2 regions of the Halomonas sp. N3-2A genome follow, and region 1 is predicted to be linked to the other one. Evidence: predicted binding sites of a transcription regulator. Region 1 holds the regulator's gene; the other holds the start of a gene.
The links. The regulator PhoB, encoded in region 1, activates phosphate uptake and scavenging genes when phosphate is short. The targets are predictions, from matches to a motif close to TGTCATANNNNTGTCANA.
Positions count from the first base shown of each region.

Region 2: CEK60_RS20485 (PhoX family protein) is a predicted target of PhoB. The motif match lies at 2,485-2,502, and genes of this name have one in related genera.

Region 1 covers NZ_CP022286.1:3,917,236-3,921,798, reverse strand. Annotated here, with positions in the region: gene CEK60_RS18305 (hypothetical protein) at 98-400, opposite strand; gene phoR (phosphate regulon sensor histidine kinase PhoR) at 701-2,017, opposite strand; gene phoB (phosphate regulon transcriptional regulator PhoB) at 2,020-2,709, opposite strand; gene ubiA (4-hydroxybenzoate octaprenyltransferase) at 2,831-3,721, opposite strand; gene CEK60_RS18285 (chorismate--pyruvate lyase family protein) at 3,756-4,334, opposite strand; gene CEK60_RS18280 (NAD(P)/FAD-dependent oxidoreductase) at 4,422-4,563, shown strand, end outside.
Region 2 covers NZ_CP022286.1:4,424,587-4,429,149, forward strand. Annotated here, with positions in the region: gene CEK60_RS20470 (ChuX/HutX family heme-like substrate-binding protein) at 1-28, opposite strand, end outside; gene CEK60_RS20475 (TonB-dependent receptor domain-containing protein) at 60-2,033, opposite strand; gene hemP (hemin uptake protein HemP) at 2,145-2,312, opposite strand; gene CEK60_RS20485 (PhoX family protein) at 2,569-4,563, shown strand, end outside.

The DNA of each region.
Region 1 (4,563 bases):
AGCATCCATGCAATTTGACATCCATGCCTCTGAATAGCTCATCCGTAAGCGTAAGAGTTATAGTACCTTTTGAAAAGATAAGTAACCAAAGTTAATGTTACATTCCGCTATTTTCTTCAGGCAACTCATCTGTGCTGTCATAGCCAGACTCTGAATCGTCCTGGCTCGTTGAACTAGGTTCCATGTCGCTGGCGTTATCGCCTTCGTCATGAGTCAACTCTTGGCTATCATAATTACTTGAATCTGTTGTACTTTCGGATTGAGTCTCAACAGGCTGCTCATCAGGGGAAATATTGTTCGCGGGGTCTGCTGGCTCTTGAGCGAATGCTGCAGGGCTAGCAACTAAACCGAACGCTACACTTAAAATACCAGCTTTCTTGAGTAGTTCCTTGGACATCATGTTCCGTCTCCTAGATCGCTGTTCAGGTACTGCTTAAATAGTAAGAAAGACGGCCTTTCGGCTTACCAATTCCTATGGTTTTCTCTCTTACCAAGTACCAAGACACGTGCAGACGATGTGCCAAAAAATCAAAAATGATATAAAAAACCAAATAAAACAATAATTTATCAAATGAAAGATAATAGGAAGAGCGCTTAAAGCGTTTGCAGATCAAGCAGGGAAAGTGGTTAGAAATGGCACATGAGTATTATGTGGCCATACTTGTATGACAAGCATGACACACCTATACATCACTTGTACTTAAACAGCATTGCGCGAGGCGGGCTCGCTTTTGACAACACGTGATGACGGAAAAACACAGCGAAAGAGGGCTCCTTCGCCAGGGCGAGATTCAATTTGTAACAATGCGTCATGTCTTAGTAGCACATGCTTTACAATCGCCAGACCAAGCCCGGTACCACCCGTTGCAGTACTACGCCCTTTATCAACGCGATAGAAACGCTCGGTTAAGCGTGGAATATGCACAGGGTCAATTCCCTCACCATCGTCGTCAACTTCAATACAAGCACTGCCATTCGGCAGGGTTTTCCAGCGAAGTGTTATCTGACTGCCCTCTGGCGTATACCGCACAGCGTTAAACACTAGGTTTGAAATAGCGCTATGCAGTTCCTGCTCGCTGCCGATCAGACGGGCATCGCTCTCAAGCGCGACTTGAACACTGTGCTGTTGGTTAGAGAGCGCTAGCGCATCGCAGCGAATGGTGTCGAGCATTGGCCCTAACGCCAACGCATGATGATCCTCGCCACCTTGATCAATTTCTAACCGAGAGAGCAGTAGCAGATCATTGACTAAGTTTTGCATACGCTTCGTCTGCTCTTCCATCTGAGCAATACCTCGGCCCAAACGTGGTGGAAGTTGCTCTTTCAAGTCGCTGTAGGTTTCTAAATAACCCGTCAGTACCGTTAGCGGTGTGCGTAGTTCATGGGAAACATTGGCGACAAAGTCACGCCGCATCTGCTCTAAACGATGCAAGCGGGTAATATCTCGCGCCATTACCAAGCGCTCATCATCACCATAGAGAGTAATTTGATATTGAAGGATATGCCGTTCATCGATGGGCGACGTTAAGGTCAGCGGCTCACCGTATTTACGTGCATTAAAGTAGCTGATAAATCGCGGGTCACGAAGCAGATTGGTAATGTGCTGGCCACGGTCGTGGGCGGTTTGCAAGCCCAGCATTTCCGTCGCGGCACTGTTCCACCACTCCAGGTCACCATGCCGATCTAGCATAACGACACTGTCACGCATCGCTTCGGATGATTCCTGAATACGTGCAAGGGTGGCACGTAAGCGATTCTGAGTAATCCGTTGGCTCTTTTGGTAGCGATACAAGCGATCAAAAAGCTCGCCCCACATGCCGCTCGCAGCAGGGGGTTCATCATGAGGGTGAAGCGTTAACCACTTAAAGAGCGCACGCAGTTGGCGCAGTTGATACACCAGACAAACGGCAAGACCTGCAGCAACGCCAAGACCTGGCATACCCAGCAACCACCCCAGACAAGCGCCCAAAGCGGCCAGCCACGCAATTCGCCATAGTTCTCGGCTCCACAGGCGCACCGTTACACCCGCGCGGAAAAACGGTACCCAGTGCCTCTCACCGTTTGAATGAGACTCTGGTGAGCTTCTCCTAGGGCCTTACGTAGACGTCGGATGTGAACATCTACCGTCCGCTCTTCAACGTATACGTTACCGCCCCACACTTGATCGAGCAGTTGGCTACGTGTATAGGCGCGCTCTTGGTGCGTCATGAAAAACTGCAGCAGACGGTACTCCGTCGGCCCCATTTCTAACGCCTTACCGTAAGCACTCACACGGTGGCTCACTGGGTCTAATAGCAAGCCATTAATTTCAATAGGATCTTCGACACCACGGGGGGTAGTACGTCGCAATACTGCTTTTAAGCGCGCCACCAGTTCGCGGGGAGAGAAAGGCTTGGTGATATAGTCATCCGCCCCAGCCTCAAGCCCTTGAATCTTATTATCTTCTTCGCCTTTAGCGGTCAGCATAATGATAGGCACCTCGGCAGTGGCTTCTTCACGCTTTAAGCGCCTTGCAAGCTCAATACCACTGGTGCCCGGCATCATCCAATCCAGCAAAAGCAGATCTGGCTGGTGGTCAACCATCATCGCGTGGGCATCCTGGGCGTTATCCGCTTCAAGCACGCGATAGTCAGCCATTTCCAGCGCCACTGCGATCATCTCGCGAATAGGCGCCTCATCATCGACAATCAAAACGGTCTTGGCGGTCATTCCAGGGCCTCACGGTGTTCAATGAAAACTAATTTAAAAAATAGTTTAAAAAAACAGTTCAAAGACATGTCAGTGACGATAACACCATGACTCGATGACAATTTTATGACATAGAGGATATTTAGCCAGTTATTGGCCACCAACTTAGTGCAATACCTGCAAAAATTAACAAGCCTGACCAATGATTATTAAGAAATGCCTGGAAGCAGCGGTCGCGCTCACGGCCAGCGATTAAGCGTTGTTGATGGACAAACGTAGCGGCCATAGCGGCTAATCCAAGCCAGAAAAAGCCACCTAAACCAACGCGCCATCCTACCCAGGCAAGTAGTCCAAGTGCCGCCACTTGCAACACACCAATGATCAGACGATCAGCGCTACCAAACAGCACCGCGGTAGATTTGATGCCAATTTTTAGGTCATCGTCGCGGTCGACCATGGCGTATTGAGTATCGTAGGCAACGGTCCACAGCACGTTAGCGCTAAACAGTAGCCATGCTTCAAACGGTACATGACCCAATACCGCACCGAATGCCATGGGAATCGCCCAAGAGAACGCAGCCCCTAACACCACCTGAGGTAAATGGGTGTAGCGCTTCATAAACGGGTAAATGAACGCTAATACAACACCACCTATCGACAACAGCACCGTAAACCAATTGGTCAATAGCACTAAAATGAAAGCAGTGGCTACCAGCGCGATAAACAGCAGCTGCGCCTCGGTTTCACTGATACGACCAGTGGCTAGCGGACGATGTTTAGTGCGCTTTACATGGCCATCGAAATGACGATCAGCGTAATCATTAACCACACAGCCCGCGGCGCGCATCACATAAACGCCAGCAATAAAGATCAGCAGAACATTCCGTCCAGGCACACCCTCTGCTGCTATCCACAATGCCCATAAGGTGGGCCACATCAATAGCCAAGTACCAATCGGGCGATCCAATCGCGTTAAATGTAAAAAATCAGCCACCCGAGCCCATCCCGTTGGCCTCAACAGAGAACGGTCCATGCTTACCTCTCAAAAAGAAAACGCTGGTGATAGCCTAGCGCGAAGACAGGGCAAGATCATCTGCCATGGTCGATAAAAAGTATTCCTGCACTAACAGCGACAGCCCACCGTGCTGAAACACTGAGCGCCGCCCCCATACGCTGTCTAAAAGCGACGCAGAGTGTTCCGCGACAAAGCGTGGCTGATGGCGAGTGGCGTAGAGTGGCCCGCGCACTAAGTCAGGTTGTTGAAACAGCCAACTGCCTAATGAACGCTCGCCAAGCCCTTCTAACCCCTTACCTTGTAATTGACTAAGTGGCGCTACCGAGCGTGCGACTACCCAGGGCTTATCGCCGACACACAACGCGACTTCTCTCAGCCATGCATAGCGGCGCGGTTCAATTCCCAGCGCTAGCGCTTCATCCCGTAGAGGTAAGCCAATCGTTTGACGTAACAATTGCACCCGAAACGCGTTTGTGCCGCCTGCGACGGTTAACCGCGTCGTTAAGGAGTCCGTCGATGCCACCCACTGCCACCACGCAGCGCTCATTGCAGGACGAGCCGCAGCAACAGGGAGCCAGTGAGGAAATAGTCGATGAGGAAGGGAAGCTTGCCGAACAGTAGGGGCGATCACCAAAGTCTCCAAGGCGGTCAATACACAGAAAGCTAGTGTAACATGGTGACCTCACAGGCTTTTGTTCCGCCGACTTTTGGTGACTGCATGCCCTCACACGAGATATCGCGATATACCCATTCGGCACTGATTATTATTGGCACCGGTATGGCGGGGATTGGCCTTGCCCGCGCCCTACGCCGACATGGCGATACACGTACCATTACCCTTATCAGTGCCGATAGTGGCG
Region 2 (4,563 bases), 510 kb from region 1:
GAATTGCGATCTGCTGGGACTCAATCATACGTCACCTCTAGGCTTAACATTGCAAGGAGTTACCACTGCCAGTTGAGGGTGGCGAACAGGCTACGTCCGTCGCCCAGACTGCCATCGGGCCGATACCACACTTTGTCGCCGAGGTTGGCGAGGCGCAGCGCGGTATCAATAGCGGGGGTGATTTGCCAAGCAAGGTGGATATCGTGCAGCCCATAGCCTGGCAGGCGTTCATCGTCGCCCTGTTTGTCGAACGCCTGAGCAAAGCGACTTTGCCAGCCGACCCGTACAGCGCCGTTATAAAGTGCAACGTCACTGCCCAGCGTCATTTCCAGAGGTGTTTGGCTACCCAGGGCCTCACCGCTGTCGCGATCTTTGCCGGATACCTCTGAAAGACCTACAAAGCTGGTTAGCAGCGGGAATGCGCTAGGTTGCCAAGTAAGTCGGGCGTCATAGCCCCATAGCTGAGCACGCTGCACGTTTACGGCCTGAGTGGTGCCCGCCATGATATCGACCTGAGTGTCGATGAAGTCGTCTGCACGAGTGTCGAAGTAGCTGGCGCGCGCCTGCCAGTCGCCTTGGTGCCATACCACACCGCTTTCCCAGGTGCGGCTGGTTTCAGGCGACAGGTTAGGGTTGGGAATCCAGTAGTTATCCGGCGTGCAGAAGGTGGGCCCGGCGCAGAAACCGGCAAAGTGGCGCTCATTAGCGTAAAGCTCGGAAAGACTGGGTGCGCGGAAGGCTTCGGCGTAGCCGGAGAACAGCATCAAGGAGTCGTCGGGTCGCCAGGCAAGACGGAAGCGCGGCGACACTTGGTCGTGCACGCTGTCGGCATCGTTTTGACCGCTGGCGTCATAGCGGTCATAGCGCGCGCCAATGCCGACGTCAAACTGCCCCGCGCCGCCCTCTGCTAAATAGCGGCCCGCAGTAAGCGTGGTGTCAAGATAGGCCGACTGGGTATCGATATCAGCGTGGGGGAAACCATTCGCTTCACCGTTAGGCCGTTGGCGGGCCTGCTCCAGTTCAGCGCCAAACACCAGTGTTTGTGAAAGCCAGCCATGGTCGATGCTGTGATAGCCATCGCTTTGCAGGCCGACCCGCTCAAGGGTACGGCTAGCCTGTGGCTCGTCGATATCCTGTTGGCTAAAGGTGAGTTGTGAGGTGATTTCAGTGGCACCACTCGGTTGCCAGCGGTGGCCAAGTTGTACGTTATTACTCTCAACATCACGGTCGCGTAATGGGTTGCTAGCGTTGGTTGATAGCTGCTGCGGATTAGCGGGTTGGGTGGCGCGCTCATCATAGTGCTGCCAGCTAATAAACACCCGTTGGTCGTCGCTTGGTTCCCAGCCGCCTTTTAAAAGCAGGCTATTGAGGCTGGCATCTTCTACTGCTTCATCACCGCCCGCGCGACGAATATCGCCGGACTCGCTACGGCCCACAGAAAATAGCCCATCCACTTGCCCGTTAGCCGTGTCGCGGCGGCCAAACGCCGTCAGGCTTCCGCGTAGCTCGTCGTTAGCTGTTGCCCCGCCTAAGGAAAGACGTGCACCGCTATCTTCACCTGGGGCTAATAGGTCGCTGGCCTCTACACTGGTAAAGCTAACAACGCCGCCCATGGCATTGCTACCGTACAGGCTGGAAAGCGAGCCACGGGCAATCTGCACTTCTTGGATCAGCGCGGGGTCGAGGAAGAAGTTGCCCACATGGCCAGTGGAAATATCCTGGCGAACACCGTCCAGGCGCACCAGTACACCATTGCTGCCGAAGCCACGCATACTCAGTGTTTGACCGTTACGGCGTCCTTGGCCAGCCACATGCAGACCAGGCTGGCGGCTCAGCACGTCTTCAACGCGACTCGCGGTGGCAAGCGTTGCGTCTTGGCGGTCGATGATGTCGATAATCAGCGGTGCGCGGGACAGGTCCGTCGGTGCGCGGGTACCGGTGACTGTTAGCGGGGCTAAGTCTGAGTCGTTGGCGTTGGCAGGCAAAAGAGGGAGTAAGGTAAGGCAAAAGCCTAACGTGTGAGTTGGTTTCATGGGCCAGACAGTTCCAGCAGAAAGTGATGGATAATGTTGCTGGCTGGGTGCGATGGGCTACCTGGCTGGCTAAAAGGGTTAGTAGTAGGTACGTGATTATTTTAAAAAGGCTTACGCTGTTAAGATCAACTTGCCGCTTTTCGTGCGGCGCAGCACGTAGCGTCGCTGTTCATGGTGAATAACCAACTGACCGTCTTGATCAAGCAGCGCCTGACTTGTCACTTCGCGACATGCGCTAGGCGAGCCTTCTGGCGGAATGTCTTTTTTTCTGGGCTGCATGAGAGGTTGTTTCCCGTGGTAATGATAACTATTAGCATTAATTTAGCAGATTTGACTACCTCTCACAACCATCACTCCCAACCTTACCTAACCACCGTGCAGATGCTTAACCAACAGTTTTTAAAGGTGGGGAATAGCTTGCTAATGAACGTTCACCTAACCGTAGAGTGCTCGTCATTACCCTGTCATTTAAATTGATTAGTGTCCTCTTAACATAAAACTAGCGCGTGTTAACCGTGACGAGAGGACCGTTGTTATGAGCAAGGAAATTGAAGATCATCGCCTGTTTAATCAGAGCAGCAACCAGCCGTTTGCGGATGTGTTAGCGCAGCATGTTTCGCGACGAGCGGTAATGCGGGGCGGCTTGGGTTTGGCCGCCGCTTCAATGCTTGGCTTTGGCGGTGCCGCCCAAGCACTGGCTTCAAACGGGGCGCAAAAAACGCCGTTGACGCTAGCGTTTGAGGCGGTTCAAGGATCGCTAACGGATGCTGTCGTAGTGCCTGAAGGCTATGTTGCCCAAGTGCTGGTGCCGTGGGGCACGCCGTTGAGCGCTGATGACAGCTGGCAATCCGACCAGCCAATGACTGCCGAGCGTCAAGCCGCTAGCGTGGGTATGAACCACGATGGAATGGCTGGTTTTGCCCTGGATGCCGATAACGCCTCACGGCGCTTTGTGCTGGTGCTCAACAACGAATATATCGATCAAGCAGCGCTGTGGGCACCTCAAGGTGGTCCCACTGATGCTGAAGGCAAGCGCCCCGCCGAAGAGTCGCGTACTGAAATCAACGCTCACGGTGTCACTATTGTGGAAGTTGAGAAAGGCGCTAACGGAGACTGGTCGCATGTGCCTGGCTCCCGCTATAACCGCCGCCTTACCAGCGCGACGGTGATGGAAATTGCAGGCCCAGTGGCGGGCAGTGACTATGTGAAAACGCGTTTCTCACCGGCGGGTACGCAAACCCGTGGCACCAATAACAATTGTGGTAATGGGTTAACGCCCTGGGGCACTTATATCGCTTGCGAAGAGAACTGGCCCAATGTGTTTGTTAATCACGGCCAACTCTTCCAGGACGACGCGCGGATTGGTATTCCTACCGATAAAAGCCGCTATGGTTGGGATACCTCGGCGGGTGATGCCTCTGAAGAAAACGATGAATTTGCCCGTTTCAATATCACGCCACGGGGCGAGCGTGCTGAAGATGATTACCGCAACGAAGCGCGCACCTTTGGCTACCAAGTTGAAGTCGATCCCTATAGTGATGCTCACGCGGTAAAACGCACGGCACTTGGCCGTTTCCGTCATGAAGGGTGTTGGCTAGGTAAGCTGGAAGCAGGGCAACCCGTGGTGTACTACTCTGGCCACGATTCCCGCAACGAGTACGTCTATAAATACGTTTCTGACGCTGCCTGGGACCCCGCTGATGCCAATCGCCCAGGCGAAGCGTATGACCGACTCGCCATTGGTAGTAAATATCTGGATAACGGCACCCTCTATGTGGCTCGCTTCAACGCTGATGGCAGCGGTGAGTGGTTGCCGCTAACACCTAGCGCGCAAACACGTGATGGCCGTTCGTTGGCAACGGCTTTGGGCTTGGCAGAGGATGATTTAGCTGGGGTGATTATTAACACCTGTGATGCAGCGGATCTAATGGGAGCGACACCGATGGACCGCCCGGAGTGGGCAACCGTGGATCCTTCCTCTGGCGAGGTGTATCTAACGCTGACCAATAATTCGAAGCGTAGCGAAGAAGCCTCAGCGGCTACTTTCACCAATCAAGGCGATGACATTGCTCAGCTAGGGGTAGGCTATGAGACAGCCCCGGCCAACGCCGTTAATCCACGTGCTAATAACGAAGCAGGTCACATTATCCGCTGGCGTGAAAGCCGCCTGCCGAATGCCTTTCGCTGGGAAGTATTTGTGTTTGGTGCCGCCACTAATGATGAAGGCAATCATTCCGGCCTGACTGAAATGAACCAGTTTGCCAGCCCCGATGGTCTGTGGTTTGACCAGCGTGATGATGGTCAGGGCATACTCTGGATACAGACCGATAATGGTTACGAAGGCATTACCGAGTACACCAACGATCAGCTATTAGCCGTGGTGCCTAACAGCCTGGACGAGATTCAAGGTACCGGCCCGGTGATTAACAATAGCAATCAGCAGCAACTGAAACGCTTCGCCGTAGGGCCTAACGGTTGTGAAGTGACCGGCATTTTTGCGACGCCGGACAAAACGGCGCTGTTTATTAAT